One region of the Oceanobacillus sp. MO10714A genome, then DNA from elsewhere that is predicted to be linked to it. Evidence: riboswitches for the same ligand, from Rfam matches in the RefSeq annotation. Region 1 holds a riboswitch; each other region holds the start of a gene.
The links. A riboswitch is a leader RNA that binds a small molecule or an ion and turns the genes downstream of it on or off. The one in region 1 is predicted to bind S-adenosylmethionine.
Positions count from the first base shown of each region.

Region 2: it holds a riboswitch for S-adenosylmethionine, as region 1 does, so the genes downstream of both, SPD53_RS08360 (5-methyltetrahydropteroyltriglutamate--homocysteine S-methyltransferase) here and SPD53_RS16545 (methionine ABC transporter ATP-binding protein) in region 1, are expected to answer to the same signal.
Region 3: it holds a riboswitch for S-adenosylmethionine, as region 1 does, so the genes downstream of both, SPD53_RS15070 (cyclase family protein) here and SPD53_RS16545 (methionine ABC transporter ATP-binding protein) in region 1, are expected to answer to the same signal.
Region 4: it holds a riboswitch for S-adenosylmethionine, as region 1 does, so the genes downstream of both, SPD53_RS12725 (aliphatic sulfonate ABC transporter substrate-binding protein) here and SPD53_RS16545 (methionine ABC transporter ATP-binding protein) in region 1, are expected to answer to the same signal.

Region 1 is NZ_JAXHDC010000047.1:245-8,501, forward strand. Features, by position in the region: gene SPD53_RS16535 (carbon-nitrogen family hydrolase) at 1-783, shown strand, start outside; gene SPD53_RS16540 (pyridoxal phosphate-dependent aminotransferase) at 809-1,975, shown strand; SAM riboswitch class I at 2,055-2,166, shown strand; gene SPD53_RS16545 (methionine ABC transporter ATP-binding protein) at 2,273-3,289, shown strand; gene SPD53_RS16550 (methionine ABC transporter permease) at 3,295-3,957, shown strand; gene SPD53_RS16555 (alpha-hydroxy-acid oxidizing protein) at 3,991-5,133, shown strand; gene SPD53_RS16560 (iron-containing alcohol dehydrogenase family protein) at 5,164-6,249, shown strand; gene SPD53_RS16565 (MetQ/NlpA family ABC transporter substrate-binding protein) at 6,268-7,080, shown strand; gene SPD53_RS16570 (glycosyltransferase) at 7,427-8,257, shown strand, end outside.
Region 2 is NZ_JAXHDC010000010.1:38,135-46,391, reverse strand. Features, by position in the region: gene SPD53_RS08375 (bifunctional cystathionine gamma-lyase/homocysteine desulfhydrase) at 1-1,060, opposite strand, end outside; gene SPD53_RS08370 (PLP-dependent cysteine synthase family protein) at 1,230-2,186, opposite strand; gene SPD53_RS08365 (class I SAM-dependent DNA methyltransferase) at 2,221-2,877, opposite strand; gene SPD53_RS08360 (5-methyltetrahydropteroyltriglutamate--homocysteine S-methyltransferase) at 3,291-4,388, opposite strand; SAM riboswitch class I at 4,566-4,669, opposite strand; gene SPD53_RS08355 (MDR family MFS transporter) at 4,732-6,195, opposite strand; gene SPD53_RS08350 (hypothetical protein) at 6,649-6,921, opposite strand; gene panC (pantoate--beta-alanine ligase) at 7,191-8,039, opposite strand; gene panB (3-methyl-2-oxobutanoate hydroxymethyltransferase) at 8,067-8,257, opposite strand, start outside.
Region 3 is NZ_JAXHDC010000037.1:6,227-14,483, reverse strand. Features, by position in the region: gene norA (multidrug efflux MFS transporter NorA) at 1-230, opposite strand, end outside; gene crcB (fluoride efflux transporter CrcB) at 660-1,034, shown strand; gene crcB (fluoride efflux transporter CrcB) at 1,031-1,414, shown strand; gene SPD53_RS15085 (S66 family peptidase) at 1,462-2,481, shown strand; gene SPD53_RS15080 (ABC transporter permease) at 2,534-3,484, opposite strand; gene SPD53_RS15075 (ABC transporter ATP-binding protein) at 3,477-4,397, opposite strand; gene SPD53_RS15070 (cyclase family protein) at 4,682-5,434, opposite strand; SAM riboswitch class I at 5,509-5,612, opposite strand; gene SPD53_RS15065 (hypothetical protein) at 5,742-6,182, opposite strand; gene SPD53_RS15060 (LysR family transcriptional regulator) at 6,482-7,399, shown strand; gene SPD53_RS15055 (thioredoxin family protein) at 7,573-7,812, opposite strand; gene SPD53_RS15050 (response regulator transcription factor) at 7,969-8,257, shown strand, end outside.
Region 4 is NZ_JAXHDC010000025.1:32,886-41,142, forward strand. Features, by position in the region: gene rocF (arginase) at 308-1,231, shown strand; gene SPD53_RS12705 (carboxymuconolactone decarboxylase family protein) at 1,675-2,352, opposite strand; gene acsA (acetate--CoA ligase) at 2,409-4,112, opposite strand; gene SPD53_RS12715 (ABC transporter ATP-binding protein) at 4,128-4,829, opposite strand; gene SPD53_RS12720 (ABC transporter permease) at 4,843-5,685, opposite strand; gene SPD53_RS12725 (aliphatic sulfonate ABC transporter substrate-binding protein) at 5,702-6,685, opposite strand; SAM riboswitch class I at 6,852-6,963, opposite strand; gene SPD53_RS12730 (AI-2E family transporter) at 7,227-8,249, shown strand.

The DNA of each region.
Region 1 (8,257 bases):
AAAGTTGCTGTTTACCAAATGGAACTTGTACCAGGTTCCCCGCATGATAACAGGGAAAAGGTGAAGCGTTGGGTTGGATCAGAAGTAAAGAATGATAAGCCAGACATCATCCTATTGCCGGAAATGTGGACAACATCCTATGTGCTGGAAGAGCTCCAAACAATTGCAGATGATGCATTAGAGCCTACTAAATCTTTTTTAAGTGAATTGGCGAAGGAATACAAGATTAATATTGTCGGTGGCTCGATTGCGAATAAAGTGGATGACAAATTATATAATACGAGTCTTGTTTTTGACCGCGCCGGCAACCTTGTTTATGAATATAGCAAGATGCACCTCGTACCGATGTTGAACGAACCAGCATACTTGACTGGTGGCAAGGAAAAAGTGCAAACTTTTGAACTCGATGGGATTCGGATGGGTGTCATTATTTGCTATGACCTGCGTTTTCCAGAACTCACGCGCAAGTTGGCGTTAGACGGGGCGCAAGTATTATTTATCCCTGCCGAATGGCCGAAACCGCGGACCAATCATTGGGTTAACCTGCAAATAGCCCGCGCAATTGAAAACCAAATGTATGTCGTATCTGCAAACAATGTCGGCACCCTGAATGAGGTTAAATACACCGGAACTTCTTTAATCGCAGACCCTTGGGGAGATGTTCTCGTAAAAGGTTCAGAAGATAAAGAAGAAACATTACGAGGCACAATCAATCCGGACAGGGTAATTGAAGTCAGAAAAAGTGTCCCAATCTTTGAAAGCCGTGTCCCAGAGTTATATTAAATATACAAATAAAGAGGTTATGTCAATGGAATTTTCGAATCGCCTAAAGGAGTTGCCCGTTCAATTTTTTGCAACTCTCGTAGAAAAAGTGACAAAAGCATACGCAGAAGGTCGCGATGTCATTAATTTGGGGCAAGGGAACCCGGATCAACCAACTCCACCCAATATTGTGCAAGCTTTGCAAGAAGCTGCCGCAGACCCAAATTCACATAAATACTCGCCGTTTCGTGGCACAGCGGAATTGAAACGAGCAGCAGCCGATTTCTATAAGCGGGAATACAATGTCGATTTAGACCCGGAAGCGGAAGTAGCTGTTTTATTTGGGACGAAGATTGGCTTAGTCGAACTACCCCTCGCCTTAATGAACGAAGGCGACATGCTGTTACTGCCAGATCCAGGCTACCCGGACTATCTATCTGGCGTCAAGCTTGCGAATGTTCGGCATGAAGTAATGCCATTACTTCGAGAAAATGCATTCTTACCAGACTATGACAAGCTCACGCCGAAACAATTAGAAGAAGCGAAATTACTTTACTTAAATTATCCGAATAATCCTACAGGAGCCATCGCTTCCAAAGAATTTTTCGAAGAGACGGCACAGTTAGGCAAGGAGCACGGTATCGGTATCGTCCATGATATTGCTTACGGTGCAATAGGCTTTGACGGGAAAAAACCGGTTAGTTTCCTCGAGGTAGAGGGCGCTAAAGATATCGGGATCGAGCTTTATACCTTATCGAAAACATACAATATGGCCGGTTGGCGAGTAGGCTTTGCTGTTGGCAACGCGAAAATGATTGAAGCGATCAATCTCCTGCAAGATCATTTATTCGTTAGTCTGTTCCCCGCAGTCCAACATGCGGCGGCTGTTGCCTTAACTGCAGAGCAATCAAGTGTGGAGGAATTAGTCGAGCTGTATGAAGGGCGCAGGAATGCATTAATCGCGGCATGTAAACGGATTGGTTGGGAAGTTGAAGCTCCTAGTGGCTCGTTCTTTGCATGGCTGCCGGTTCCGAGTGGGTATACAAGTGAGCAATTTGCTGATTTGCTACTGGAAAAGGCTGATGTTGCTGTCGCCGCCGGAAATGGCTTCGGGACGTACGGGGAAGGTTATATCCGGATCGGTTTACTAGTTGATGAAGCCCGTCTTGAAGAAGCAGTCGAACGGATTGAAAAACTTAAACTTTTCTCTTAGTCTGAAAGATTACTAAAATAAGAGTTGACGACACGTAACTTTTGCTGTAGTCTATATCAATATAATTAAATAGTTTTATCTCTTATCAAGAGTAGCTGAGGGACTGGCCCGATGAAGCTCGGCAACCTTTTTATGTCAACCATAAAAGAGGTGCTAATTCCAGCAAAACGTGATGTTTTGAAAGATAAGAGAGGACCTCTGAATACATACAAAGCCTCTCTTTCTTTAGAAAAGAGAGGCTATTTTTATACCAACTATTTCTTAATCTAAAGACGATTGGAAGGGAAAGGTAGATAGATGATCAAATTAGAGAACATCACGAAGGTATTCCCATCTAAAAATGGGAATGTTACAGCGGTAAACAATGTTAACCTTCATGTAAAAAAAGGTGAAATCCACGGTGTCATTGGCTACAGTGGTGCTGGTAAAAGTACCTTAATCCGGCTCGTCAATTTACTGGAAAAGCCGAACAGTGGAACGGTAACAATCAATGGCACAGAGCTAACAGCCCTATCAAATGAAAATTTGCGGAAAATGAGACAGAAGATCGGAATGATTTTCCAGCATTTCAATCTCATGAAGACTGCAACCGTTTATGAGAACGTAGCAACACCACTAAGACTTCTAGGGCTTAACAAAACAGAAGTGAAAGAACGTGTAGAAAAATATTTGAAAATTGTTGATTTAGCAGACAGAGAGGACAGCTATCCTTCTCAATTATCTGGTGGACAGAAGCAGCGGGTCGCCATTGCACGTGCATTATCACAGGAACCAGAAATCCTGCTGAGCGACGAGGCGACAAGTGCCCTTGACCCCGAAACAACTAATTCAATTCTTGATCTACTCCTTAAGATTAACGAAGAACTGGGGATAACCATCTTACTCATTACCCACGAAATGAGTGTCATTCAGAAGATTTGTGACGATGTGTCGGTTCTTGAAAATGGAGAAATCGTTGAACAGCGTTCCAGTATCGAATTGTTCACCGATCCCCGTCATCAGACGACAAAGAAGTTTTTAGATACGATTTCTCAGCGTAAATTATCCGCATCACTCATCAACCAATTGAAACTAAATGGTACGGTGACGAGCCTTACCTTTATTGGAGAGAGTGCCGGGGAGCCTTTACTTGCACAAGTGATTGAGAAGTTTAAAGTGAAGCCGAATATTTTAACGGCGAATATTATGGAATTGAAAAACGGAATCGTCGGAAATCTGATCATTCATCTTGTTGGTGAACAGGATCAAATCAATGCCTCCTTAACGTTCTTAAACGATCAAGGGGTCGTAACAGAAGAAGTGGAGGGTGAATAAATAAAATGGAAAACTTTATCGAACAATGGCTGCCTATTATTGGCCAAGCTATCATTGAAACGTTTCAAATGGTCATCATTTCCTTATTTTTTGCGATTTTGATTGGGGTGCCTTTAGGCATACTTGTTGTACTGACACGCCCGGGACAATCATTGGAAAATAAATTCGTCTATCAATTATTGAATCTCGTTATAAACATAGTCCGCTCGATTCCGTTTATTATTCTATTATTCTTTATTCTGCCATTTACGAAATTCTTGGTCGGCACAACGATTGGCGTGCAAGGTGTTATCGTTCCACTCGTTATTTACACCGCACCATATCTTGCACGCTTACTGGAAAGTTCTCTACTCGAAGTGGATAGCGGAATTATTGAAGCATATAAAGCAATGGGGATTAAAACACATAAAATCATCTGGAGTGTCATGCTTCGGGAAGCACGTCCATCCATCGTTTTAGGCTTAACAATTGTTACAATCAGCTTGATCGGTGCGACCGCAATGGCCGGTCTAGTCGGTGCAGGGGGACTCGGAGATCTTGCGTATCGTTTCGGACACTTACGTTATGAAGTAGATGTCATGTATGCAACGGTCTTTATCTTAATCATCCTCGTCCAAGGAATCCAGTCCCTTGGTAACCGGATCGCTGCACGTTTGAAAAAGGATTAAACGGAAGAAAGCCAACTTTAGGAGGTAGAAGTCTTGACGACTACAAAGCCGAAAGATGCATTCATTACGAACCTAGAAACAACGGAGACTTTTCCTTTTCGTGTAGAAGAATTAGAGGCAAAAGCGAAAGAAAAAATGTCGAAAAATGCATTTGGATACACCCGCTCAGGAGGCGGAGGGGAGGAGACGTTGCGGAAAAACACCGCTTCATTCGAGAAATATTCTATTCTGCCCCAATATTTAAATGATGTCTCCAACGTGGATACAAGTATTGAGCTATTTGGTCATACGTACCGCCACCCATTTTTGCTCGCTCCGATCGGAATGCTGAAAACTACGCATGAAGAAGCGGAACTTGCGGTTGCAAAAGCAGCTGCGAAATTGGATGTACCTTATATACAAAGCACGGTTTCCAGTTACGCAATCGAGGAAGTGGCAGAGGTTTCAGAAGGTAGTCCAAAATGGTTCCAGTTGTACTGGTCCAATAACGAAAATATTTCCTTTAATATGGTAAAGCGTGCAGAAGAAGCAGGCTATCAAGCAATCGTCCTTACTATCGATACAACAATGTTCGGCTGGCGCGAGGAGGACATGACGAACCGATTCTCACCGCTGAAAGCAGGCTACGGAAAAGCGAATTATATTACAGATAGTGCCTTTCTATCCACATTAAAGCAGGACGACGAGGCATCTGTCGTAGAAGAAATTTTGCAAAACATTTACCATCCGAAGTTAAGCTGGAAGCATGTTGCTGAACTGAAGAAACGCACATCTCTCCCGGTTTTATTAAAAGGAATCCTACATCCGACAGATGCAAGACTCGCGATTGAAAACGGGGTCGATGGCATTATCGTTTCCAACCATGGCGGTCGGCAGTTAGATGGTGTCATCTCTAGCATTGACGCGCTCCCAGCAGTTGTAGAAGAGGTTGGAGGGGAAGTCCCGATTTTAATCGATAGTGGCATTCGCCGCGGAGCAGATGTCGTTAAAGCACTTGCGCTAGGTGCCGACGCGGTTTTACTCGGCAGACCTTACGCATATGGGCTAGCCCTCGCTGGACAAGCCGGTGTTGAAAAAGTACTCACAAACTTTATGCAGCAGACAAGATCCTCCCTTGCGCTTGCCGGAGCGTCGAGTGTCAAGGTAGCGCGAAATATTCATATTTTGAAAGATTAAGCGAAGTAGGCGAAAAAAGGAGCACGTTAGATGGCAACAGCAATTGTAAAAGGAGCACCAGGCCATTACCGGACCGGTTCCGGTGTTTTAAAAGAATTACCGACGCATCTGGCAGATTTAGGTGTAAAAAATATTCATATTGTAAGTGGCAGAAAGGCATGGCAAGCGACATCACCCTATCTTCCGGAAGAATTGGATCACCAAGCATTAACATTCGTCGATGGTCCTTGCACATTAGAAACGAGCGAACAATTAGCAGCAATGTGCGAAAAAGAAAAAGCGGATGCTGTCATCGGTATCGGCGGAGGGACTGCACTCGATATTGCAAAAGCAGCAGCCGTCCAATCTGGAATCAAGTCGGTTCTAATACCGACAATCGCAGCGACCTGTGCCGCCTGGACACCGCTTAGCGTATTCTATGAAGCGGACGGAACTCATTCCCACTATACCGAGTTCCCGGTAGCGAACACGCTCGTCCTGATTGAACCAGCAATCATTGCAGCTTCACCGATTCGATTTTTGAAGGCTGGGATCGGTGACACTTTGGCAAAATACTATGAAGCAGACGCGTTAGTTCGCAGTTTTTACAAGAATCAAGAATTCCCAGTTTGGTTGCAAGTTTCCCAGTTCGCTGCAAGAGCATGCCGCGATATTTTATTAAAAGACGGAAAAGCTGCACTTGAATCGGTTTCGAAGCAAGAAGTTACCGACGCACTTGTCCGCATCATCGAAACGATTATTATGACAGGCGGCATGGTCGGTGGCTTCGGTGAAAAAGCGGGCAGGATTGCCGGGGCCCACTCGGTTCATAACGGTTTAACGGATGCGCCTAGTGTCAAAGATTTCTTGCACGGATCGATTGTTGCTTACGGTACGTTAGTCCAACTTGCGATAGAAGGAAAAGAGGAAGAACTCGACAAACTGCTGCAGTTTTATAAAGAATGGGAACTTCCAACATCATTAAAAGATTTATCCGTAGATGTAAAGGACACGGAATTACTAGGAAGGATCATTAAAAAGATTTTACTTCCACAAGAATCAATCCATTTAATGGAAGAAAAAGTGACAGAAGACATGTTAGAAAAAGCAATCTTCTATGTCGAAAATAAAATATGAAAGAATGAGGGGAAATAAATGAAAAAGACATTATTAACAGCAATACTTGCAAGTGTATTAATTCTATTCGCTGCTTGTGGCGGCGGCTCGGATGAAGGGGAAGGACTGCTCGAAGATGGAAAACTCGTTGTTGGAGTAACAGCAGGACCGCATGAAGAAGTTTTAGAAAAAGTGAAAGAGCTTGCGGAAGAGGAAGACTTGACGATTGAAATTGTGTCATTCAGTGATTATGTAATGCCGAACGTGAGTCTATCGGAAGGGGAACTCGATATCAACAGTTTCCAAACGGAGCCATTTTTTGATCATATGAATGAAGAACGTGGCCTGGATTTAGTAAAAGTTGCCGATACGATTACTTTCCCAATGGGAATTTATTCTGAGAAAGTTACAGATATAGCTGATTTAGAAGACGGTGCAAGTATTGGTCTTCCAAGTGACCCGACAAATAGTGGACGTGCATTATTATTATTTGAACAAGCTGGCTTAATCACGCTAGAAGAAGGACTTGGCGTAAACGCTACTGTCAATGATATCGCAGAAAATGAACATAACTATGAATTTATTGAGCTCGATTCTGCACAAATTCCGCGTCAGCTTGGTGAAGTGGATATCGCAGCAATCAACTCGAACTTTGCAATGGAAGCAGGACTTGTACCTGGAGAAGACTCGATTTTCATTGAACAAGATTCCACTTTTGTTAACTTGATTGCGGTACGCAAAGAAAACGAAGACGATCCAGCCGTTCAACAGTTCATCGATATTTATCAATCGGATGAAGTGGAGCAATTTGTTGAAGAAACGTATGGAGGATCGATTGTTGTAGGATGGTAAAAATATTTGACGAATGGGACAGCAAGTTACATTCTGCTGTCCCGAACTTTTTTAACAAAATGTTCAAAACTTCACAATGGGATTGATTATTCAAGTTATTATATAGTAGCTGCAGACATCTAGTTAATTTGATAGTTTACATTAGAGAAAAGCAACAGGACAACTTGAAAAATTTGATAGGTATATACAATATGTTAAACTATAGAGTGGGCTTGCTGTATCGATCAGCTATTTTTATAGCGAGCGAACCACCGGGGATAATTTATTAATTGGTGTTGCTATGGTATAATTACCAGAGTGTAAATTCGCTTTACAATGAGATACTAAAGATAAGGATGAAGCTTTAGTGGAGAAGAAAAGAATTATATTTTTTATCTATCAAATGGGTGCAGGAGGGGCTGCACGTACATTATTAAATATATTGAATAACATCGATCAGTCGAAGTTTACCCCAATACTTGTAACATTAAACTATAATGGGAATTATGAGAAGTATTTAAACTCAGATATTAAATTTATTAAGTTAGATACGAAACAGTTACGTTCAGCGATATTCCCGTTAGCAAAAGTAATCAGACGGGAAAAAGCAGATATTGTATTTAGCACGATTCCGAATTATAATACAGTCGCGATTCTTGGCAGGCTTTTTTCTTTTACACGGGCAAAAAATATAGTAAGAGAAGCTGCCTACTTGGGTGGCTCGCGCAAAGCGGATCTAAAATTAAGATTATATGGTCTATTATACACATTTTCCAGCCGTGTAATTGCGTTATCACAAGGTGTGAGAAATAATATTATTTCCCGATACAAGGTAGATAAAAATAAAATTGAAGTAATTTATAATCCAGTTGATGTACAAAAAATCAAAACAGGTATCGAAAAGGGAAAATTAAAAGAAGAACATAAAGCCCTATTTAATGGAAGCGAAAAGATAATCATTACAGCTGGAAGACTTGTTGATGACAAGGATCAGCAGACACTAATCAAAGCCTTTGCTAAGATACGTGATAAAATGAACGTAAGGCTGATTATCTTGGGTGAAGGGGAACGGGAAACCGAATTAAAAGAACTTGCAAGCAGGCTTAATTTACAGGATGTCATCCATTTCCTAGGATTTCAGGAAAACCCTTATATTTATTTTTCACAGGCGGATGTATTTTGCCTAACTTCAAAGCGA
Region 2 (8,257 bases), on a different contig from region 1:
AACCATCTTCTATCCCTAATTCAATTCTTCGCTCTCTCGGGATAGAGGCGTGTGTCATCTTTGCTGGAAGTGAAATAAGGCTTTCGACAGCTCCCAGACTCTCAGCAAGAGTGAAATATCTTACTTTATTAAGAACTTCCATTGCTTTTTCTTCATTGTCTACCGTAAAGGATACCATCCCGCCGAAACCACCTGATTGCTTGGCATGAATTTCACGGTTCGGATGCTCTGGTAAACCTGGATAGTACACGTTTCCAACTTGTGGATGGTTTACAAGAAATTCAACAATTTCACTCGTATTACTTTCGATTTCTTCCATTCTAACTCCTAATGTTCGGATTCCTCGAATCAGCAACCAACTATCATGAGGAGCTAGAACACCACCGGTCGCATTTTGAATAAAATGTACTGCTTCACCAAGCTCTTCGTCGTCTACTACTACTAGACCCGCTACAAGATCGCTATGGCCTCCTAAATATTTCGTTGCACTATGGATGACAATGTTTGCTCCATGATCAATTGGCGATTGCCAATATGGCGTATGGAATGTATTATCAACAATTAATGTTAAGTTATTTCCTTTTGCAATATCCGCTAACGCTTCAATATCCGTTATTTTCAACAATGGATTTGTCGGTGTTTCTATAAAAATAGCTTTTGTCTCCGGGCGAATGTTTTCTTTAACTTCGTCCAAATTACTTGAATCTGTGAAGGTTACATCGATGTTCCGGTTATTTAAGATCTTTGTCATGTAGCGATAAGTTCCGCCATATACATCATCAGTAATCAGGATATGATCTCCCGATTGAAATAGATCCATTACCGCTGCAATTGCAGCCATTCCAGAAGCAAAAGCAAAGCCACGCTTCCCTTTTTCCAGATCAGCAATAAGTGTTTCTAAAGCCTCTCGCGTAGGGTTTCCCGTCCGTGAATATTCATAAGTAAAATTACCGACACCATTTTGCTTAAATGTGCTTGCCTGATAAATCGGCGGCGACATCGCGCCAACATTTTTATCAATAGCTGCTCCACCGTGAATTAATTGCGTTTTCTTTCTCATCTTATTCTATCCCTCCTTAGAATGAAACTTCATTCAGTGGGGGTTTCGATGCACTGGACGTGCTAGTGTCGACATTGCGACAAGACGTCGCGTATTTAGTCGACGGCCCTTCTCCCACTGAATTCGCTTTCGTGAATCAGGGTGGTAGCGTCCGCCTAAATAAATTTGATTAACCTCTTCCTTTTGATGCGGAAGTGTTACGGACGTTTTCCCCGCGATAGATTCCCGTACTCAAGTAGCGTTCACTACTGTCCGGAAAAATAGTTACGATATTTGTTCCAGGCTCCGCGATTTCTGCTTCTTTTAAAGCAGCTTCTACTACAGCACCGGAAGAACTGCCAACGAGTAATCCTTCATATTTTGCTATCTCAGCTAATCGGGCAAATGCTTGTTCGTCGGTAACCGTATAAATTTTGTCAAATAGACTCCGGTCCATAATGTCTGGTATGAATTCTACTCCTATTCCCTCTATTTTATGGGGACCCGGGTCACCCCCATTTAAAATGGATCCTTGAGGTTCCACAATTACTGTCTTTACTTGTGGCTGCTTTTCTTTTAGATAACGTGCCACGCCAGTAAACGTCCCACCCGAACCGGCACCAGCAATAAAAATATCAACTCTTCCATCTAAGTCAGCTATAATTTCCGGCCCAAGTGTATCATAATAGGTGTTTGGATTATCTTTATTATAAAATTGATTAGGAATATAGGCGCCCGGACGAACGCTTGCAAGTTGTTGCGCCTTTTCTATTGCATAGGCCATCCCAAACTCTGTCGGTGTATTGATTACTTCAGCGCCTAATGCCCGCATAAGGGCCTGTTTCTCCTGACTAAATTTTTCAGGAGTAACGAAAATAGCATGTAATTGATAATGGATTGCAGCAAGTGCCAAGCCAATCCCCGTATTACCCGCGGTCGGCTCAATCACGGTGTCTCCCTTTTGTAATTCCCCTTTTTCGATAGCTTTTTGAATGAGATAAAATCCGAGCCGATCCTTGATGCTCCCACCAATATTCTGGAACTCCAATTTCGCAAACAGCCTTACATCTTTTGGTAAATCATATGCAGTGATTTCAAACATTGGCGTGTTCCCAACCAACTGGCTGAGGTTTTGTATGATATTCATTCTTTCCACCACCTGCCTCATATGGACATTTTTCTTATGCGAGCTTTGCTTCTCTATTCAATTGCGCTTCCATAATCCATACATAATCATTGATTTGTTCAAAACTTGTTGTAAACCCATACTGATGAAGTATCTGTTCCATCTTAGGGATGGTCGTGTAATATTCCGTATTCAAATCCTCTGCTAATCGATGATAACCCTTCTTTTTCGCCTGTAGATAGGCTTCATTTTTCTTTTTATCATTCTCAAAGATCGTATCACCGAAGATAATTTTCCCTTGCGTGTCTAATATATTTGTGTAGAGTTTAATCGCTTGCTCCTTTTCCTTATCCGTCAAGTGATGAAATGCATAGCTACTCACAATTGCGTCTACCTTTTTATTTTGTCTGGGAAAGGATAGAAAATTGCCTTTCATAATTTTCGTGTTAGGAAGTTTTTGTTGGGCAATTTTCCGCATATTGTCTGAAGGCTCAATCCCAACCACTTCTAACCCTTTTTCCATAAGCTTTTTTGTTAAATTACCTGTTCCTACGCCAAACTCAATGACAAAACCATGCACACGATCACTAATCTTCTGAAGAATTATTTCATAATTTCTGAATACTTCCCGATATTCCATATCAGCCCCCTGAACCGTATCATCGTAACTCGCTGCCCACTCGTCAAATAAACGATTAAACTGCTCTCCCAATCCAACCACACCATTCATATAAATTTACTTGGTATTATGATATTAACAAAGTATAATAATTGTTACAACTCTTACGATTAAAATCCAAACGTAATGTCCACCAATAAAAAAAGCAAACTTCCAGCAGCTACATACTGCTCGAAATTTGCTTTTTTGACCTTTTTCATTCACTATTAAATAATTCTTAAAGTGAAACTTCATTCAGTGGGAGATTCCTTACCTCCCCACTGAATGTTAGTTGAACAGAATCAGGTATTTACGGACTGTATATCCCCCACCTTCACATTTTAGTTTTCCCTCTTGTTTAGAGTGGGGGGTATTACAGACCGTTAATGTGTATAAAACACGAGAGTCTTCTGCTTGTTAAATAACAGGTGTACCGTCCAAATGCTTAAGATTATCTCATTTTGGTATCACCAAATTTCTTTTGATAACTCAACGATAAAGCGTAATTTCTCCCATTGCTGTTCTTCCGTTAACTTATTTCCGTGATGGGTTGATGAAAATCCGCATTGTGGGCTTAAGCAAATTTGCTCCTTGGGAATGTATTGTGTCGCTTCTTTTATTCGATCTTTAAGCTTTTCCTTATCTTCCAGTTCACCTGACTTCGAAGTAACTAATCCAAGGACCACTTGTGGCCCACCCTTAGGAATATGGGCTAAAGCTTTGAAATCCCCAGAACGTTCGTCATCATATTCCAGGAAAAATCCATCCACTTTTTCCTTCGCGAGTAAGGTTGGTGCAATCAAATCATAACTACCACTGAACATGTATGCAGACTGGTAATTTCCACGGCATAAGTGCGTTGTGACAGTTAAATCCGCTGGTTTACCATCCAACACTCCATTGATTACGCGGAGGGCCAAGTCGATGTATTGCTCTCTCGAGTAGCCATCTTCAGGGAATTCCTTCTCAGGAGAAGAGAGTCCTGCAATGTATACGTCATCCAATTGCAAGTAACGGACACCTGCATCGTAAAACGCTTGAATCGCATCACGATATGCTTGAATAACATCTTTCGCATAAATTTCAATATCGGAGTAAACTGTCTCGTCCATCATGCCAGGGTGGAATAGCTGATTCGGACTTGGAATCGTTTGTTTTGCGACTGCACGACCATCAACAATTTTATTAAAGACCTTAAAGTCCTCAATAAATGGATGGTTCGGATTGAATGACACTTTTCCGTTGTTGCGAATTGTGTACTTTTCTGTTTCTATCCCTTTAAATCGATAACCATGCTCTGGAACATAGCCCTCTATGCCATTTAAATGCTCAAGGAAATCAGTGTGCCAGAATCTACGGCGGAATTCTCCATCCGTTACAACCTCTAAGCCAACTTCAATCTGCTTATCAACAATTCGGGTAATCTCTTCTGTTTCAATCGCATATAATTCATCCGCTGACTTCTTTTCGGCCTGAAAATCTGCTCTTGCTTGCTTAATGCTTTCGGGTCTTAATAAACTTCCAACATGATCTGCTCGAAATGGCGCTTTCGTAAGTGTCGTCATTGTATTTCCCCTTTTCATTATATATTTTGATTAGAAGACTCTGTCTTCACCAAGCTTTTACGGCGAATGCTCTAGTTGCATTTATGCGGGAAGAAAGGATTTCTACTTTCATATCTGCAAAAATAAGAAAATCCCCTTCTTGAAAATAAGAAGAGGATTCTAGTATCGTGTCTACTCTTCTTATCTTCAAGCATATGACGCTACTGGAATTAGCACAATACATATTCATGTCTGTTGCTGAAGCTTCACAGGGCCAGTCCCTCCACTTCTCTTGATAAGAAAATTTGCTTTATTAAGTTATTAGCTATACTCTACATAGCTTTTAGATAATTGTCAACCTTTTTTAAACATTTTCTTCAACCGGCCGAGCGCGGTAGACAACGAAGGATAGAATTACTGCGATGATCGTAATGATAAAGATAATAAAGTAGACATGCTCCACTGCAACAACCATCGCTTGCGTTATTGATTGTTGAGACGCAGGATCCGCAACACCTGCGAGATAACTGGCCTGTTTCGAATTTAAAATACTGATAAATACCGAAACTCCAATTGCCCCGCTCAACGGCTGCAGCGTGGACATCACAGCCGTACCGTGCGGATATAATCGCTTCGGCAGCTGATTCAGCCCATTTGTTTCAGCTGGCATCATCGTTGCAGATACGCTAAGCATAATGAGCATAAATCCAACGATTATTACCCAAGGCGGCGTATCAGCTGTCATTCGGCTGAACATAAACATCGTCCCGGCAAGCACAATTGTCGCAGGTATCATCATCACCCGAGGACCAACTTTATCGAATAAAGCGCCCATAAATGGGCTCATAATCCCGTTTAAAATACTTCCCGGGAGCAGCAGCATTCCAGCCATTGCTGGTGCAAGAGCCATTGGTCCCTGCATGAACACCGGTAAGATAAGTTCTGAGGCAAACATCGTCATCACAATAATAATGAACATGATTACTGCATGCGTGAACATCGGCAATTTGAACACGCGCAAGTCCATCAACGGTTCTTCCAGCTTAAATTGTCTGATGGCAAAGAGAATGATTCCAATCACCCCAATGATAATTGCAGTTAAAACATCACGTGTTAAAAACCCTGCCTCACTCTCTCCAACCGAGCTGAATCCGTATATTGTTGCACCAAAACCTACCGTTGAAAAGACAATGGAGAGCCAATCGATCTTCGGTTTCGTCACTTCCGATACATTCACCAAATATTTCAAGGCAAAAAGAATCGAAAATACAGCAAATGGGAGGACAGAGATAAATAAAAATCTCCAACCCAAGTAATCAACGATAACTCCTGAAAGTGTTGGTCCGATTGCAGGTGCAAACATAATAACTAACCCAACAATTCCCATGATTTTCCCTCTTTTATGTGGAGGATACACAAGTAAAAAGACGTTGAATATAATCGGCATCAACATTCCAGTACCGACTGCCTGAATCAACCGGCCAGTAAGCAATACGGAAAATGTCGGCGCGATTGCCGCTATCGTTGTACCAATTGTAAAGACCGTCATCGTCCCAATGAAAAGCTGCCTTGTCGTAAACCATTGCATAAATAATGGAGATACTGGTATAACAATCCCCATCATTAACATAAATCCTGTTGCAACCCACTGGACAGTTGGTAGCGTAATATCGAACTCTGCCATTAATGTCGTGAGCGCAATATTCAACAGTGTCTCATTCAATATCGCGAAAAACGCTCCGATGATCAACGCTGCCATAAGCGGCAATGTTTTGACATTCGGATCTTCTGATAGAAATTCATAATTTTTTTCTTTTGATTTGCTCATTATTTTTACCTCTAATTTTATTTTAAAATATAGTATATCTATGCATTTCACTCACTTTTTACCATCAAAAAAATAATAAAGTTTGCAAAAAACTTCCTCCTTCAATTGTTTGTTCAAAATAAAAAATCACAAGCAGCTGCCTGTGGTCAAAAGTAGGGGTACTCCTTAAAAACATTGGGGGGTCTCATTCACTAAAACTAAAAAGGAAAGACAGAACAGAGCCGCCTTTCCACCACCTGAATTGAATTATCCGTAGAGTTCATTGTATGGTATATAACTTTTTTCATAATTTGACATTATGATTATGATAAAGGACAGACGTATCCCAATCACTCTGCAACGCAAATCAGAGGCTTTGACCATATTCAATTATCGGTTCAAAGTTAGGATGTTGTCTCATTTTCTCAATAATACTCCCTCTTATTAAAAATCTTCTTCATTATAAGCGGTCATTCAGAATGTGTCAAGATACATTTCCTGCACTTTTTCAAGGTCACCCGCAAGTAGGCTTATTTCTTCCCGATTCAATCGGATAGGCAATTGGTCATATAGCGTAATGACATGGCCTTCTGCATCATCTTGATGTTTTTTCAGATAATGATAAAGACTTTTTAACTGTTTTTCATTTATCGTTGTTTGTGTCGTGAAGTGTTTTACTTTTTGTATAGAAAACTCATTCGCATTGCCGTCAAATTCTCCAGATATAATCTCTCCTGACAGTAACATATCATCACCTCAGAGTCCTTTAGTTAAGCTATTATTAATACTAGCTTAACCAAAGGATTTGATTGTTATTAACTCAACACACCTGGAAATAAAAAAGTAAATTCGTAATTACTTTTATTCAGCGTACGTGCAGCTTTCTCCTTGGGGTTCGCAGTCCCGTTACTCTCGATTTACGTATTAATTAACTGTTGAGCTGGTTAAAAAAGGGCATAACGATTAATCATCTATACGTTATGTCCTTTCTTTTATTGTACATTTTCAATTTAAGTCTATAACTTACGAACACTAAAATTATCAATCAGTCTTGTTTTTCCAATATGCACCGCTATAGCAACTAAAACTCCCGGTCTAATAGTTGAAATTGGCTGCAGCGTCTCCCCATCAACTACCTTCACATATTCAATTTTAGCCTTTGGTTCTGTTTTGAGATGCGTTTCCATTGCAGCAATCAATTTCTCTGCATTTGTTTCCCCTTCTTTTACCAAGCTTTCGCCAAGGGAAATAGTATCACTTACAATCAATGCTGCCCCTCTATCTTCAGGAGAAAGATATGTATTACGAGAACTCTTCGCCAAACCATCTTCTTCACGAACAGTCGGACAATCAATGACCTCAACATTCATACATAAATCCTTTACCATTTGTTTGATGATGGCCAATTGTTGTGCATCCTTCTCTCCGAAATAAGCACGGTCTGGCTGTGTAATATTAAATAACTTGTTGACAACCGTACATACCCCGCGAAAATGACCTTCACGGTTTAATCCACAGAGTTCTTCGGTTAGTACAGACATATCAACATACGTAAAAAAATCTTGCGGATACATCTCTTCTGGTGTTGGGTGGAAAATAAGGTCCACTCCTAGATTTTCACAAATCTTACTATCTCTCTCCAAGTCATGGGGATAACTATCAAAATCCTCATTTGGCCCAAATTGCATTGGATTTACGAAAATACTAACTACAACCTTTTCATTTGCTTCTCTTGCAGCAGTAATAAGACTTCCATGTCCCTCGTGCAAAAATCCCATCGTCGGTACAAAGCCAATTGTATGCCCTTCTTCTTTCCACTTTTTCACAACAGCTTTAACATCCTTAATGGTTGATACAATCTGCATTATACTTAACTCCTTTAATTTTCTTCCTTAATATAATTTATCAATGACCTCATCGGAAACAGTATAGGTATGCTCTTTAGCAGGAAACGATCCTTCTTTGACTTCGGTTATATAATCCCGGAATGCTTGTTGCATGATTTCCCCTACTTGTGCAAACTGTTTGACAAACTTTGGCGTGAAATCCGAAAAGATTGCCAGCATATCTTGATATACAAGCA
Region 3 (8,257 bases), on a different contig from region 1:
CCAATGACAATCATGCGTTTACGCCCATATTTATCAACTGCTTTTCCAGCCAAGGGCGAGAAAATCAATTGAGCTAAAGCGAATGCAGCCGTTAAATAACCGACAACAGTACCACTGATGCCGAGTTCATTCATAATAGTTGGCAGAACCGGTATAACAAGTCCAATTCCTAAAAATACAAAGAATATATTTGTAAGCAGAAGCGTCAATGTCCAATCTTTCTTTTTCATAGCTTTTTCTCCTAGGTGATATGATATTCTGTACTAAACATAGAAATTTTACTCTGATTCGATGAGAGATGCAAGCATATATTACTATTTATTATAACTTAATTTTCGCAACCTGAAACAATTTAAGCAAGCTAGCAATTGTAGTAATCATCTCTCGTTTTATTCTCCCATTTTGCGCATTATGTATGCTCGATAGGATGGCTGAACTGCTTTGACTTTTACAAATGCGACAGTTGCTTGCGTTAATATCTTAATAAAGTGAAACTTCATTCAGCGGGGGGGGGTCCTTCTCCTCCACTGAATGTTAGTTGAACAGAATCAGGGATTTACGGACTGTATATCGCCCTCCTTAACATTTTGGTTTTCCCTCATGCTTAGAGATGGGTATATTACAGACTGTTAATACGTGATAAAAAGGATGTTGGATGAATGATTTATATCTATATTGGACTTGTCGGAGCACTCGGTGCGATGCTGCGGTATAGTATAGGAATTCTAATTATGACAGAACATGTTTTTCCCTATGCGACGTTATTGGTTAATTTGATAGGGAGCTTTTTACTTGCGTGGCTGACTTACGGACTGTTTAAAAGGATTCATCTGGATGAAATGCTGAAAACAGCGATAACAACGGGTTTTGTCGGCTCGTTCACTACATTCTCCGCTGTCAGTGTAGAAACGGTTGAGTTGTTTCAGGAACAGTCGGTGCTGCTCGGATGTGTCTATATTTTAGTAAGTCTGGTTGGCGGGCTAGGGATGAGTGAAATTGGTTTTCGAGTGAGTAGAGGAGTGGGGGAAAAATGAGCTGGCTGCAATTATTGCTCGTTGGCATTGGCGGGTTCTTCGGTGCGATTGCACGTTATATGATTTCAAGAAAATTGAACAATCCGGAAAAAGCTATACCGGTGGGTACACTCCTCGTCAATCTGACAGGGGCATTCATGCTCGGGTTTCTTATGGGGACTGGGGTGGACGCGCTATTACTTCTCCTATTAGGAACAGGTTTCTTAGGTGCCTTTACGACATTTTCAACGTTGAAACTCGAGATGAGTTCGTTGTGGAGAAGGGGGGATAGACGGGAGTTTTTCTTTTACGCGGTTGTAACGTATGTTTTTGGAATAGCATTGGCATTTCTAGGGGGTATTATTGGCGTTATTTTTAGAAGTATTGTAATTATGAATTAAAAGTGCTATTCTATCCTAAATATTTATTTGAAAAAGGGGCGTATGGAATGCAAGCGATTCAGTTTCCAATACTTGAAAAAGAAGCGACAATCGGCGTTACAGCTCCGTCGTCAGGTGTGTCACTGGAATTACATGAATTAATCCACAAAGCTAGGAAGCGGTTAGAAGGAAAAGGGTATCGCATGCAAATTGGAAAGACGGTTTGGAATCAAGATAAAGCGAAGGCGGCACCAGCATTGGAGAGAGCGGCTGAATTTAATAGATTAATGGATGATGAAGCTGTTCAATTGATATTCCCTCCTTGGGGCGGGGAACTTCTGATTGAAATGCTCGAACACGTGAATTTTGAAAAAATCCAATCAAAGTGGATACTAGGTTATTCGGACACGAGCTTGTTATTACTCGCCATTACGTTGAAAACCGGAATTGCAACTGCACATGGCACGAATCTTATAGATGTAAGAGGAGAATCCTCTGATCCGACTACGGCTATGTGGGAGCAGGTATTATCAACGAAGCAGGGGAACTCTGTTGTTCAATATTCTTCTCGGAAATATCAAAAAGAATGGCAATTTGATAATCCGACGCCCCATATCTTTAATTTAACAGAACCAACAAGGTGGAAGAGTGTTACAGAGGAAAGCGTAAAAATGGAAGGGCGTCTTCTAGGTGGTTGTATTGATGTAATCAGACATCTGATTGGGACAGAATATGGGGATATTGCTCGTTTTCGTAAACAGTTTACAAAGGGAGAGCCGATCATTTGGGTTATGGAAAACTGTGAATTAGCAACTACGGACTTACGGAGAACGCTTGTGCAGATGAAGCTTGCAGGTTGGTTTAAAGAATGTGCAGGAATTATGTTTGGCAGAAGTCCAGCGAACGATCCAGTAGATAACTATACAGTTGAAGATGTTTATAATGATTTATATGAAGAACTTCAAGTTCCAATTATCTATGATGTGGACTGTGGGCATGTTCCACCCCAGATCACATTTATAAATGGAGCGTATGCGGAAGTTGAAGTAGCTGATGGAAAAGGAAAGATTGTACAGCATTTTAAATGAAACTGGGATATACAATAAAAGGTTCCGCTCATTGGCGGAACCTTTTAATTCGTTAGTGTCCTGCAACATCCCGCTTCGCAAAGAAGAACCAGGAGATCACTGCAAAAATAATATAATAGACAACTAGTACGGTAACGGAAAAACCGAGTGTCATTTCTTCTATCACTGGTGTGTTCCCGTTAAAGTACTGGGATAGGTCTGTATTTGCAAATAGAATGTATTTCGCCCAGTCCCGTTCTATGAAGAAGAACACAATCTGGTTTCCAGCTAGCATAAGAAAAATTGCGAGTCCAATTGCTAACGCGCTGTTTCTGAAAATGGAAGAGATCATAAAGGCGAATGTCGCCATCATAAGCAAGTTCACGAGACTGAAGCCGTAATCGGTTATAATCTCCCCAATAACTGGAACATATTCCACTCCATCGCCTTTTTCAAGAACGATATGAGGATTCATCCCGTCAAAGCCGATGAAAATTCCTCCGATAATCCATGAGAAGAGGAGCACGAATAAAAACGTTATAAATGAAAATATTAGTACGGCGCTATATTTTGATATTAAGATTTTCGTCCGTGAAATTGGTCGGATGAGCAGCAGCTTAATCGTTCCCCAGCGGAATTCGTTAGCAAGAATACCGGCAGCAACGATGATGGTAAAGAGACTGACAAGGGAAAGCAGCATCTCATTTTCCATTACAAATTGCCACGCACCGTAACTTTCAGGCATAATATCATGTTCTAAATAATAATTATTGATTTCGATGAACGTTGAATTAAAGGACTCCATATCGGGAAATTCTTCCGTATCTTTCATGTATTCGGCATTCTCTGTTTCCAGCGTCTCTCTCCACGTATCTTCTTCATATGTCATAAAGTCCCCATAAGTTTTTGCCAACAGGCCGACCCCAATAATGATTAATGCCAGTATGATATACATTGCCCAAGTCGATTTCAAACGGTAGATTTTAATCACTTCATTTTGTATGAGATTTAGAAAATTAGTCAATGATATTCTCTCCAATCAGATCAAAGAATTTATCTTCGAGAGTTGATTTGGTGACTTGCACTTCATAAATGAGAATATTTTCTTTCACCAAATCGGAAATGAGTAGCGGGATATTCTCCTTCTCGGTTTGGAACGTGATTTTACCGTTTGTTTGGGCGGCAGGTGTTTTACGATTGACGACTTCTAGGGCTTTTTCAAGTGGTGTTGCTTCCATTTCCACTTGCAGCAGTTGTTGTTCGCCTGCTGGTGTATTTTCTTTCACAGCTTGAATCGCCACAAGTTCGCCATTTTTAATAATGCCGATCCGGTCGCACATTAACTCGATTTCGGACAATAGGTGGCTGGAAATGATAACTGCAACATTATGTTCGGTTGCAAGTTTCCGGATATATTGTCTGATTTCTCGAATGCCGGCAGGGTCTAGTCCATTCGTCGGTTCGTCGAGTATGAGAACGGATGGCTTATGCAATAAAGCTTGGGCGATTCCTATTCGTTGTCGCATCCCAAGTGAGTATCGGCCAACTTTTTCATTCATTACTTTTTCCAGACCGACAAGTTTAACCGTCTCATCAATTCTTTCCTGCGTAATCCCTGGAATCATCCTTGCATATTGTTTTAAGTTTTGTGCGCCTGTTAAAAAGGGGTAGAGCTCTGGATTTTCAACGATTCCGCCAACTTCACGGATTGCTTCTTTAAATTCTGTTTTAATACTTTTGCCGAGAATATGTACGTCGCCTTCTGTGAGTTTCATTAACCCTACCATCATACGGATTGTCGTCGTTTTCCCGGCACCATTTGGTCCAATGAAGCCGAATACTTCCCCTCTATTAATGGTAAAGGAAAGGCCTTTTATGATTTCCTTATTGCCGATACGTTTTCGGACATTCGTCAATTGCATTGCAATTTCGGTCATTTTATTCCCTCCTCTATCGTGTTCTCTAGGTGGTACGGAAAAAGGGGTGGGAAAGTTTCATTTTTACTGATTTTGGTAATAATATATTCAAAAAGATGATCGGCAGAAATGTTTTTCTAGCCGATCATCTTTTACTGTAAGGGCACTTCCACCTTTGATTTAAGGGGAGCTATGCTTTTATATTACCCCATACTTTTTTTGCTTCTGTGCTACCCTCACTGAATGAAGTTTCACTTTATGAATAAACCAAGAATACTCGTGACTTCAGTTGTGAGAGATTTAATTTAGGGTAGTATTGCGAACGATCGTACAGGAAATCCACTTGCTTTTTCAGGCTTTGGAACGATATTGAAAATGATGGCACCTTTTGTTGGAACTTTATCCAGATTGGTTAGCAGTTCGATCTGATAGGTGTCTTGCTCTAGTACGTAATATTCTCCGATGAGTCTGCCGTTTTTTGCAGCGTCGATAGCGGAGTCGGTGTCAAAGGTTTCGTGGCCGACTGCTTTGATTTTTCTTTCTTCAAATAGGAATTCGAGAGCGTCTATTCCCCAGCCGGGAAGATGTGGATTACCGTCTTCATCCTTATTCTCAAAACGCTCTTTATCTGGCCACCGCTTGCTCCAATCGGTACGTAAGGCGACAAATGTGCCTGCTTCAATTTCACCGTGGACTGCTTCGAATTTGAGGATATCTTCTTTCGTCAAGGTGAAGTCATGGTTATGTGCTGCTTCCCTTGATTTATCAATGACTATGAGCGGTAAGACAAGTTCTTTTAATTTAAGTTCATCGAGGTAGCGCTGATGTCTTACGAAATGAATTGGAGCATCGATATGAGTACCGTATTGTCCGGCAAAAGAGAACTGTTGGGCAAAGAACCCATCGTCATGGTTGTAAAGTGTCTTGAATGCGGCATCATCAAATGCTGCAAAATGCGGTGAATCAGGGCCGAAAGTGTGAGTCAAATCAACCCATTCTTTTTCTTTCAGTAGTGAGATTGCTTTTTGTAATTCTATTGCTGCTTGTATTGTCGTCAATTTCATCCCCCCTAAAATTATAAAAACCCTCTTCTTGAAATAAGAAGAGGGTTAGGTAGCATATCTGCTGGCTCTTCTTATCTTCGAGCAAATGCATGCTCCTGGAATTGGCACAGTACTACAAAAGCCTGTTGCCGAGGTCTCAAAGGGCCAGTCCCTCCACCTCTCTTGATAAGAAAAAAATATTAAGAAATTAGTTAAATAATAGAATATACCGAAACAAGAAAAAAGTCAACACTTAATTCGGGGACAGGGGGTCAGAGCATCTGTCCCAACTGGGACAAATGCTCTGACCCCCTGTCCCAGTTTACCGGCAAAAAATAATTATTTCATAAGGGGTTGTTTGGGCTGGAATACTCTTTGTTGCTGCACCATAAACAACAATTAAATTTCTCCTTGCAGGGTTTTGTTTGAAGTCTTGCCCGTTTGTTAATTGCATCTGTGTATCAGGACCGATATTTAGCTGCAAAGAGCCGTCACTGCTGATTAATTGCTCATTAAAATAACTTACCTTTACTTGGCTATATGGATTTTCCTTCACGATAACTAATGCCCGGTATTGCGGTGGATAAATTAAAATTGTGGCTGCATCCCCATCATAATAACCGGTGATCTGATCCCCGACTTTGATTTTTTCCTGATATAGAAAGAACGTATCTGGTCCTGCAACGAAGTTAACGACAGTACCGGCATCATTCTGAACAGATATAAACTTGTAACAACCGAAATTATCATTAGGCGGATACATCGGAAAGTCATCTACACTTGTGACGCGGCCGGTAAAGGATTTGAAATTGATTCTACTCACTGGAACCACTCCTTTTTATAAAATTAGCCCACAATAGTTTATGAGAACTTAGGTTAAAAGTGCTGGAGTGGGACAAGTGCTCTGACCCCATTGTCCCAGTGGGACACGGGGGTCAGAGCACTTGTCCCGATTTCTATACAGGGTGTGTTGGTTATGATTTAATGGAAATAATGGAAAAGTTATTGAGGTTGTTCGGTATATGGATGTTTAGACCATAATAAAGATGGAGGAGGGATTTAATGGAATTAAGACAGCTGGAATATTTCATGACTGTATGTGAAGAACTGCATTTTACGAGGGCTGCTGAGAAATTGAACATTGCCCAGCCGACATTAAGCCAGCAAATCAAAGTTTTAGAAGGCGAGGTAGGAATTCCGCTCTTTGACCGGATAGGGAAAAAGACTGCATTAACGGAGGCCGGAGAGATTTTATATAAGCATTGTAAGCAGATTTTCTATGAATTGGAACAAGCACAAGCGGCAATTGGAGAACTGAATGGGTTGGAAAGAGGAAGGCTTACAATCGGATCCTTGCTTACTTGTATGAATTACCTACTTCCTCCTGCACTAGTTCGCTTCAAAGCTCTTTATCCGAATATCAAACTGTCTGTCCATGGATTGCGGACAGAAGAGATTGAAAGAAGCATACTGGAAAATAAACTGGATCTTGGTCTTACGTTCCTGCCGAATGGAAATGATGAGTTGGAGGAAATTTCATTATATACAGAGGAACTGGCACTTGCTGTTCCCAAAGGTCATCCACTTGCGATAAAGTCGGCAGTAAACTTTGATCAAATTACCAATATCCCATTAATACTTATGCCGGAAAATTATCAACTTCGGCAGTTAATTAAGGGCTACGCTCGAACTGTCGGGATCACGATTAATCCGGCACTTGAGCTGACAACATTGGAATCAATTATCCAACTGACGGAAAAAGGTATGGGAGCCCCCATTTTACCACTGCCGTACTTGGAACATTTAAATAATCAAGATATAAAAGTTGTGAAAATACTAAATCCAACCCCACAAAGGGAAATTGGTATTATCTATCGAAAAGATAAATTCATGTGTACAGCAACCAGAGCCTTTATCGGAGAAGTGACGAAAGCAGTAGCAGGTGGGGTAGAGGAGCAGGCTATTAACATCAATCCATGAAAAAAGCAGTTCAGGTACTAAGTTGTCTGAATTGTTTTATCAATTATATTTCTATAAATTATGAAAATACAGTGGGACAAGTGCTCTGACCCCCTGTCCCAACCCCCTGTCCCACTGACAAGAACGCCCGAACCGTCGCCCTAGGGAGATTGGTTCGGGTGTTGTTTTGGTTTTTAGTCTTTTTTAACATCTTCCATACTTGCGCCGTAATTAATATGATAGGTCTGTCCGTTCAGCACTAATGCTGGAACAGATTTTACTCCAGCCTCTTCTGCTTCATTGATTCTAGAAGGATTTTCCTCGAAATGGACAATTTCTAAATCTACTTTCGAATCATCTAGATAATCTAATACCATTTTTTCCGCATTGACGCATACTGGACAACCCGCATGATAAAATATTGCTTTCTGCATGTGAATACCTCCTTTTTCTCTTATATTTAGCTTAGAACAAGTAGGTAGCTATAACAATTAGAAATTTTCTATCGTAATGATAGGTTTTAACTATGCTAAGATAAAAGAATAGAGTAAATGATAATAAAAAAACATGAATAATAAATGGAGGGGCATATGGTTCATATATTATATATTGAAGATGATAAAGAAATAGGTCATTGGGTCTCAACAGATTTAACGGAAAGAGGTTATAAAATAACATGGCTGCAGTCTGGGGAAAATATGGAGAGCTATTTGACTTCGATAGATTTAGCGATTTTAGATGTAATGCTGCCTGGATTAGATGGATTTTCTCTTGGCAAGCGTCTGAAAAAAAGTGCACCAGATATACCAATTATTATGCTTTCGGCTCGAACTGCCGTGGAGGATAGACTGGAAGGTCTCCGTTTTGCAGACGATTATG
Region 4 (8,257 bases), on a different contig from region 1:
TTGAAATATTAAACATGATTCTTCCACAATGTCAAAAATCCGTCAAACACCATCCATAAGAAAATTTAATACTAACTAAATCCTTAATTTTTAATAAATTAACCTCAACAAATTTATAAAAATGCAAAAAGATAGTTTAAAAAGCAATCTTACCCATTATCTAAACGCTATTATCGTAATAATCCTAAATATCTATGAGATAATCATAGAGTAAAATAGTGCATATTTATTAACTTTCATTGTTAGATTGATTCATATCGCTTAAACAACTAAGATATTCTTAAGCTTTATTATGGGAGGTATTTTTATGGGTAAAAATATATCAATTTTAGGAGTTCCCATGGATTTGGGACAATCAAGAAGAGGGGTCAACATGGGACCTGATGCAATTCGTTATGCCGGTATTGTGGAACGACTGGAGAATATCGGTCATATAGTGGTCGACAATAGAAATATTACGGTTTGCAACAACGATATGGACAATTCAGCCTCAACAAACTTAAAAAACTTGGATGCAGTTCTTAAAACAAATACAGATTTACAGGAGGAAGTAGATAATATAATAAAAAACGAAGCATTTCCTTTAATTTTAGGAGGGGATCATAGTATAGCGATCGGAACATTAGCGGGATTAGCACAGAATTATTCTAATTTGGGTGTTATTTGGTTCGATGCCCATGGAGATTTGAATCTTCCAGAAACATCTCCCTCTGGCAATATTCATGGGATGCCACTTGCAGTTAGCTTAGGATATGGTCACCCTTCCATTGTTAATATCGGGAGTAAGGCTCCAAAGGTAAAACCTGAGAATGTAGTGATGATTGGAATACGCGATTTAGATGAGGGAGAAAAAGAGTTGATTAATCAAATTGGCCTGAAGGTATACACGATGCATGAAGTTGATAAACTTGGAATGAATCAAGTGATACTCGAAACAATGGACTATCTTAAAAATACAGATGGAATCCATTTATCTTTAGATTTAGACGGTTTAGATCCGCTTGATTGTCCCGGTGTAGGCACTCCAGTAAACGGTGGAATCAGTTATCGTGAAAGTCATCTTGCAATGGAAATGTTAGCGGATACAAATTTAATTACTTCCGCTGAATTTGTTGAGGTAAATCCTATTCTAGATGAAAGGAATAAAACAGCTGAAGTTGCAGTTGATCTTATAGGTTCTTTATTAGGTGAGAAAATCTTAAAAACATCTCCACCGAAAGCAACAGTTTAAATTAAAGTATCTTAGGAACGCAGCTATAAATCTATCTTCATGTATTAAGATATTTAATAGTTGTTCATTTAACTTTTGCAGTCTGAAATTGTAGGCTCTTCCCTGGTATAATTAATGGATGCAACAAGTAATTCCATTATTGCATCGGATGCACTTCCAATACCTTAATCAAGAGGGAAGAGCCATTTTCATTTTTCATTGTCCATTTGAACAAGTTTTGAATTCGTTCGGGTGATTAGGAGCGCTATTATCACTCGAACGGGCTTAGATTTAAGTTCGTTCAGACAATTAAAGGGGTTCTGATCAACCGAGCGAGATACATTTAAGTTCGTTCGGACGATAACATGATAAAATCAAAACCACATGGAATAGGGGGAGTATATTAGATTTTTTCACTTGATTCCATGCGGCTTTTCTATTGTTTTTTCTATAGACTTTTAATCTTAGCTATCATATGCATTTAACGCTTTCACACTATGCGCGATCGCCGAGCCCGCCTTTAATGCCGTTGCAACAAAAATCGACTCTGCTAGCTCTTCTTTCGTCACACCCGCTTTCTTGGCTCCCTTTGTATGGATAGCAATGCAATACGGGCAACCTGTCGTATGTGCAACAGCTACTGCGATGAGTTCCTTTTCTTTCACACTTAATATATTATCCTTGAGTGACAACGTATCAAAATCTACAAACGCTTTGAATATATCGTCATTTAGTGCAGAAAACTCTTTTAACCGGTTAAAATAAGATTGTTTATATAATTCTTCATCCTGGGTTTCATCGTAAGCATTCAGTGCATTTACACCATGAGCAATTGCGGATCCTGCTTTTAACGCTGTTGCAACGAGAACTGCTTCAGACAATTCTTCTTTCGTTACACCTTCAGTTTTACCTGCTTTTACATGGACCTCGATGCAATACGGACAACCTGTCGTATGTGCAACAGCAATCGCAATGAGTTCTTTCAACTTTCTAGATAACTTTCCTTCAGCCAATGCTGCCTTATCAAACTGCGCAAACGCTTTAAACGTATCTGGCGCCAGATCACCTAATTCACCAAGACGGTTGAAATATGATTTTTGGTACAATGCTTCCTGATTTGTAGCTACTGTTTCTTGACTCATGATAAGTTCCTCCTTGTTATTTTCATCTATTTAAATAAAATTACTTCTCAAATGAATTAAACTCCTACTTTTCCCAGCTCTTTCGCTTTTAACTCCCGGCGTAAAATTTTTCCGCTGATCGGTGTTTTCGGAAGCTCCTCCATAAATTCAATTTCTTTTGGTGCAGCATGTGCTGCAAGACCTTTACGGACGAATTGGCGCAATTCTTGTAGTAACGCTTCACTCGTCTCATAGCCACTCTTCAACACAATAAACGCCTTCACAATTTCTCCTCTGACCGCATCTGGCTTCCCGATAACACCAACTTCTGCGACTGCAGGATGTTCCATCAGCTTACTTTCCACTTCAAATGGACCGATTCGTTCACCGGAAGAATTAATCATATCGTCACTTCTCCCTTGGAAAAAGATATAACCATTATCATCCATCGTCGCCAAGTCACCTGACACATACCAGTTTTCAAACGGGAAGTACGTCTCATATTTCGCCGGGTCTTTCCAAACTTCGCGCATAATAGCAGGCCAATTTGCTTTCAGCGCTAAATGCCCTACTTCTCCAGGTAAAAGTTCTTTTCCATCCTCATCTAAGATCGCTGCTTCAATCCCTGGAAAAGGCTTGCCCATTGATCCTGGAACGATTCTTTCTGTCGGTAAATTGACAATAAGCTGTGCTCCCGTCTCTGTCATCCACCATGTATCATGGATACGTCTAGATAATGTTTTGATCCCCCAACGAATGACTTCTGGGTTTAATGGTTCACCGACACTTAAAATATGACGAATCTTAGATAAATCATAGTTTGTTAACTTCTCATTCCCTTTTGCCATCAACATTCTAAAAGCTGTCGGGGCACTATACCAAACCGTTACACCTGCTTTCTCTAAGACAGAATACCATTCATCCGCTTCAAATCTGCCACCATGAATGACAATCGTTGCCCGGTTTAAGAGCGGTGCAAATACCCCGTATACCGTTCCAGTCACCCAACCAGGATGAGCCGTACACCAGTAAACATCATCATCTTTTAAATCCAAAACCCATCTACCCGTGATGTATTGCTGGATCATTGCCCGGTGTGCATGGATAATACCTTTCGGGCGACCAGTCGAGCCACTCGTATAGTGAATATTAAGTCCGTGGTTTAAATCCACCCACTCGATAATGCCTTCTTCTGCTTGTGTCGCTCGTGCTTCAGCATAGAGAGAGATTTCATCACCTTCACATTGCTCGGGCTCTCCAGTAATCCAGACCGTCTGAAGGGAAGGCAACTCTTTCCGTGGAACACGCTTGATCAATTCCGGCGAAGCAATTAAGTAAGTACCTTCACAGTCCGCAATACGCTCTTTCACAGCATCTTCCATAAACGCTTCAAACAGTGGTCCGACAATCGCACCAAGCTTGATTACGGCAAGCATGGCGATATGACAATCAGGATGCTTTTCTAAAAAGACGAAGACGAAATCGCCTTTTTTTACCCCTTTATTTTTTAGAACCGTCGCCCAGAGATCCGATTGCTCTTTTAATTCACGGTAAGTCAATGTATTTTCTTCAGCTTCTCCGAAATAATGAAGTGCGATTTTTTCTCCATAACCATCAGCCACATGGCGATCCACACTCTCATATGCCATATTTACATTTCCAGTATCCGACCAACTAAAATGAGACTCGATTGCCTTCCAAGTGAAATCCTCCCTGACAGGCAGATCAGCTGCTATATTATAATTCCCTTCATATGAATCAATGACTTCTTCTTTCCCCATCGTTCGTTAGCCCCCTTATTCAATATGTAATACATCTAAAATTTCAGCTTTTTTTGCTGCTAAGTTTGAATTACCCCGGTCACGAGGCTTCGCTCCCACAACGGACAGCTCTCTTTCCAATGTCCCTGGCTGACCACCAAGAATCAATATCCGGTCACATAAGTACAATGCTTCATCAATATCATGTGTAACGATAATCATCGTTGTCGAGCGAATCTCTTGAATTTCTAACAATAAATCCTGCAATTGCATTTTGGTGAAAGCATCAAGTGCGCTAAATGGCTCGTCTAATAACAAAACACTAGGCTCTCCAATAAGTGCGCGGGCAATCGCCGTTCGTTGCGCCATTCCACCAGATAAATCTTTTGGAAAATGATTGCCAAATTCGGATAATCCGACTAGATTCAAATATTCCTGCACGTCAACACTTTTCGTATCTTTTACACCAAATAAGATATTTTCTTTCACGGTTAGCCAAGGCATTAATCTCGGTTCTTGGAAAATCATTCCGATTGGTTGCTCACCTAGACTCGCAAGCTCAATATCTCCCTTAAATCCTTCATCCAAACCAGATAACACCCGTAATAATGTACTTTTCCCACAACCACTCGTTCCCAGGATTCCAACCGTCTCGCCTTCCTGAATGGCAAATGATAGATTTTTAAATCCTGCCAGTCCGTTATTGAACGTTCTTGATGCGTTTTCTACTTTCAACATGATGATCCCTCCGTCAGAGCTGGTTTTGTAAGTTATCCTGCCATTTTAATGCACGGGCCTCTAATGTCTTCAATAGGAAATCCGTTGCTTTACCTAGTAGTGCGAATAATATAATGCTTGCAATGATCAGTTCAGGTGAATACGTATTTTGACCGACGACGAGCAAATATCCTAGTCCTTGGCTTGCTCCCATTAACTCGGAAGCAACAACGAACATCCAGCCTAATCCAACCCCGCTCCGTAACCCAACGAGGAAAGATGGGAGGGATGCTGGAAAAATAATGCGACGAACTGTTTGTAATGCTGTGAAATGGTGAATCTTCCCAACCTCAATTAACTTCCGGTCTACACCTTGAATTCCTGAAACGATATTCAAATAAATTGGGAAAAAGACACCAACTGCAATTAACATCACTTTAGAGGCCTCTCCAATTCCCATCCATAGGATAAATAGTGGCACCCACGCGAGCGACGGAATCGAACGAAACGCTTGGATTAATGGATCCATCAATTGTTCAAACCATTTAAAATAACCGACAACAGACCCGATGACAACTGCGGCAACCGTCCCAGCTAGAAAACCAACAGCCACACGATAGAAGGTGATCCCAACATGCCCCCAAAGTGTTCCTTCATTCGCTAGTTCAATGATTTTTTGTACAATTGTCGTTGGAGAGGGAAAGACATAAGCATCGAGCAAGCTGAAACGAACCGCCGCTTCCCAGATGATAAACAGAACAGCTGGGATAATGAGACCAAGCGCGAACCCCCTCACTTTCTTCCATTCTGAGTTGACCTTTATTGCTTTCTTTTCTTTTACTTCAAATATTTCATTTACCTCTGTTTTGACGGACATGCCTATTCCCCCTACTTCATTCGATTACATTTTTTGAATATTGTTCAACGATCAATTCTTCCACAAGTTCCTTAACATCAATATTTTCTTGAATGACACTTTCCGCTTGCAGTACTTCACCTGCTGCGTTAAGTGCTTCAATTTGCTTCTCTCCGGGAATCGGATCTGAAAAGTCATTCCGTTCCAAGCTCTTCTCAGCTATCTCTAAATCCATATCTGCTTCTCGTGCCAATATTTCCGCTGCCTCCTCTGGATTTTCGATGACCCATTCTCTCGCCTTTTCATAGACTTCAATTACTTTTTCTATAACCTCTGGATGCTGTTCTGCAAATTCGGATCGAACATTTAATGTTCCGTACGTATTTTTATCATGGTCCCGTAAAAATAAATTTGCTCCAGAATCTACTTCAACTTTTGCCATATGTGGATCTAACCCTGCCCATACATCGACTTGATCGGTTAAAAGAGCATTTGCACCATCAGCATGTTGTAAGTTCACAATTTCCAAATCCTGTGAGGAAAGTCCCGCTTCCTGCAACGAACGCAGCAAGAAAATGTACGGGTCTGTTCCTAATGTGGCAGCTACTTTCTTACCTTCCAGTTGTTCTACCGATTTAATGTCAGAATCAGCTGTTGCGACAAGTGCCGTCCATTCCGGCTTCGAATAAATATAAACGGACTCAATTGCCGATCCGTTTGATTTTGCAATTAATGCAGCTGCCCCAGCAGCCGAACCGAAATCTACACTACTCGAATTTAAAAACTCAAGTGCTTTATTACTCCCATGACTGAGCACCCATTCCACTTCTATCCCCTGCTCCTCAAACACTTCCTCCGCCCAACCAAATTCTTTCAATGCTAGACTTGTCGGGGAATAATATGCATAATCTAATACCACTTTATCTAATGTGTCCTTTCCTTCTCCCTGGGCAGAGTCACAAGCCGTTATAACGAGCGAAGCTCCAATCATTCCTGCGATAAAAGCAATCCACTTTCTCATGTCTAGTTCCTCCTAGGCTTATTTTTATATTGAATTTCAATTTAAGTTTTCCAAACTTTATTTTCCTTATAAGTATAGTCGGGTTTAAATGTGAACTTTCCACCTTTTCAAAGATTGCTTCATATAAAAAACCCCCTTCCTTAAGAAGAGGGTTTTAAAATTCCTCCTCTTATCTTTCAGATTCTTAAAAACTGTAGGATTTAGCACCTTTGCAGTTTGGCCAACTGCAGGTTGCCGGGTTTCGTCGGGCCTATTCCCTCCACCACTCTTAATAAGAGAGTATACATATGTAATTGTATTGAACAAATTATTTTAAAATTTAACCGATTGGAAACTATTCTAATCAAAAAGAATAAAATTGTCAACTTTTTTTTAAAGTTGTTTCAGCGGGACAGAGGGTCAGAGCATTTGTCCCAGGTTTAATATGATTGCAGGATTACTTAAGTTTTTATCTTGTATTTTTCCTGTTATAAGTGGATACTAAAGGATATAGGCAAAACTAGTTAACTTACTTCACATGGCATAAGAGAGGAAATATTATATGGAATCAATCGTCGACTTTTTTCGAAAAACCGGAGTAAAACGCATTATTATTTTTGGTTTAATCATTCTAATTCTTTACAGTGTAAGAAGTTTAATAAATATTATCCTCCTTACTTTTATTTTTTCATTTTTGATGAATGGGCTAGTTGAATTTACAATGAAACGGATCAAATTTAACCGATCGATTCTCGTGTTATTGCTATACTCCGTAATCGTCAGTTTATTAACAGTAGGAGCAGTAAAATACTTACCAATTATAACGATGGAAATCAGTCAAGTCATTGGGCAGATTTCAAATTTCTCCATCCAATCGTATAATAATCCAGTTTTTAGTTTTATAGAACCGATTATTTCAAGCGCTCAAATTACAAGCTACATAGAAAACGGCTTTTCATTTCTCTTAAAGTCGATTACAGATATTAGCACGGTAAGTGTACAGGTTTTAATCTCGTTAATACTTAGCTTATTCTTCCTGCTCGAAAAACCCCGCCTACTTGCATTTACGAGTAAGTTCAAAAAAAGTAAAGTTGCGCCATTTTACCTGGAGATCGAGTACTTCGGCAGTAAGTTTTCACGCACCTTTGGCAAAGTAATTGAAGCACAATTTATGATTGCCCTGATTAATACATTTCTTACGGTCATTGTATTAATCATTCTTGGATTCCCACAGATCTTTGGATTAGCGATTATGGTCTTTTTCTTAGGGCTTATCCCTGTTGCAGGTGTAATCATTTCACTTATCCCGCTATCTCTCATCGCCTATACAATCGGGGGCTTTTTAACCGTTATTTACTTGCTCATCGCAATTATGGTTATCCATGCAATTGAAGCGTATATTCTTAATCCGAAATTGATGTCTTCTAAAACAGACTTACCTGTATTTTATACATTTATTGTCTTGATCTTTTCCCAGCATTTCTTTGGTGTCTGGGGGTTAATTATCGGAATACCGGTGTTTGTATTCTTGCTGGATATATTGGATGTAACGAATATAGATACAAAAGAGCAAAAAACAACGTGAGGCTTTTA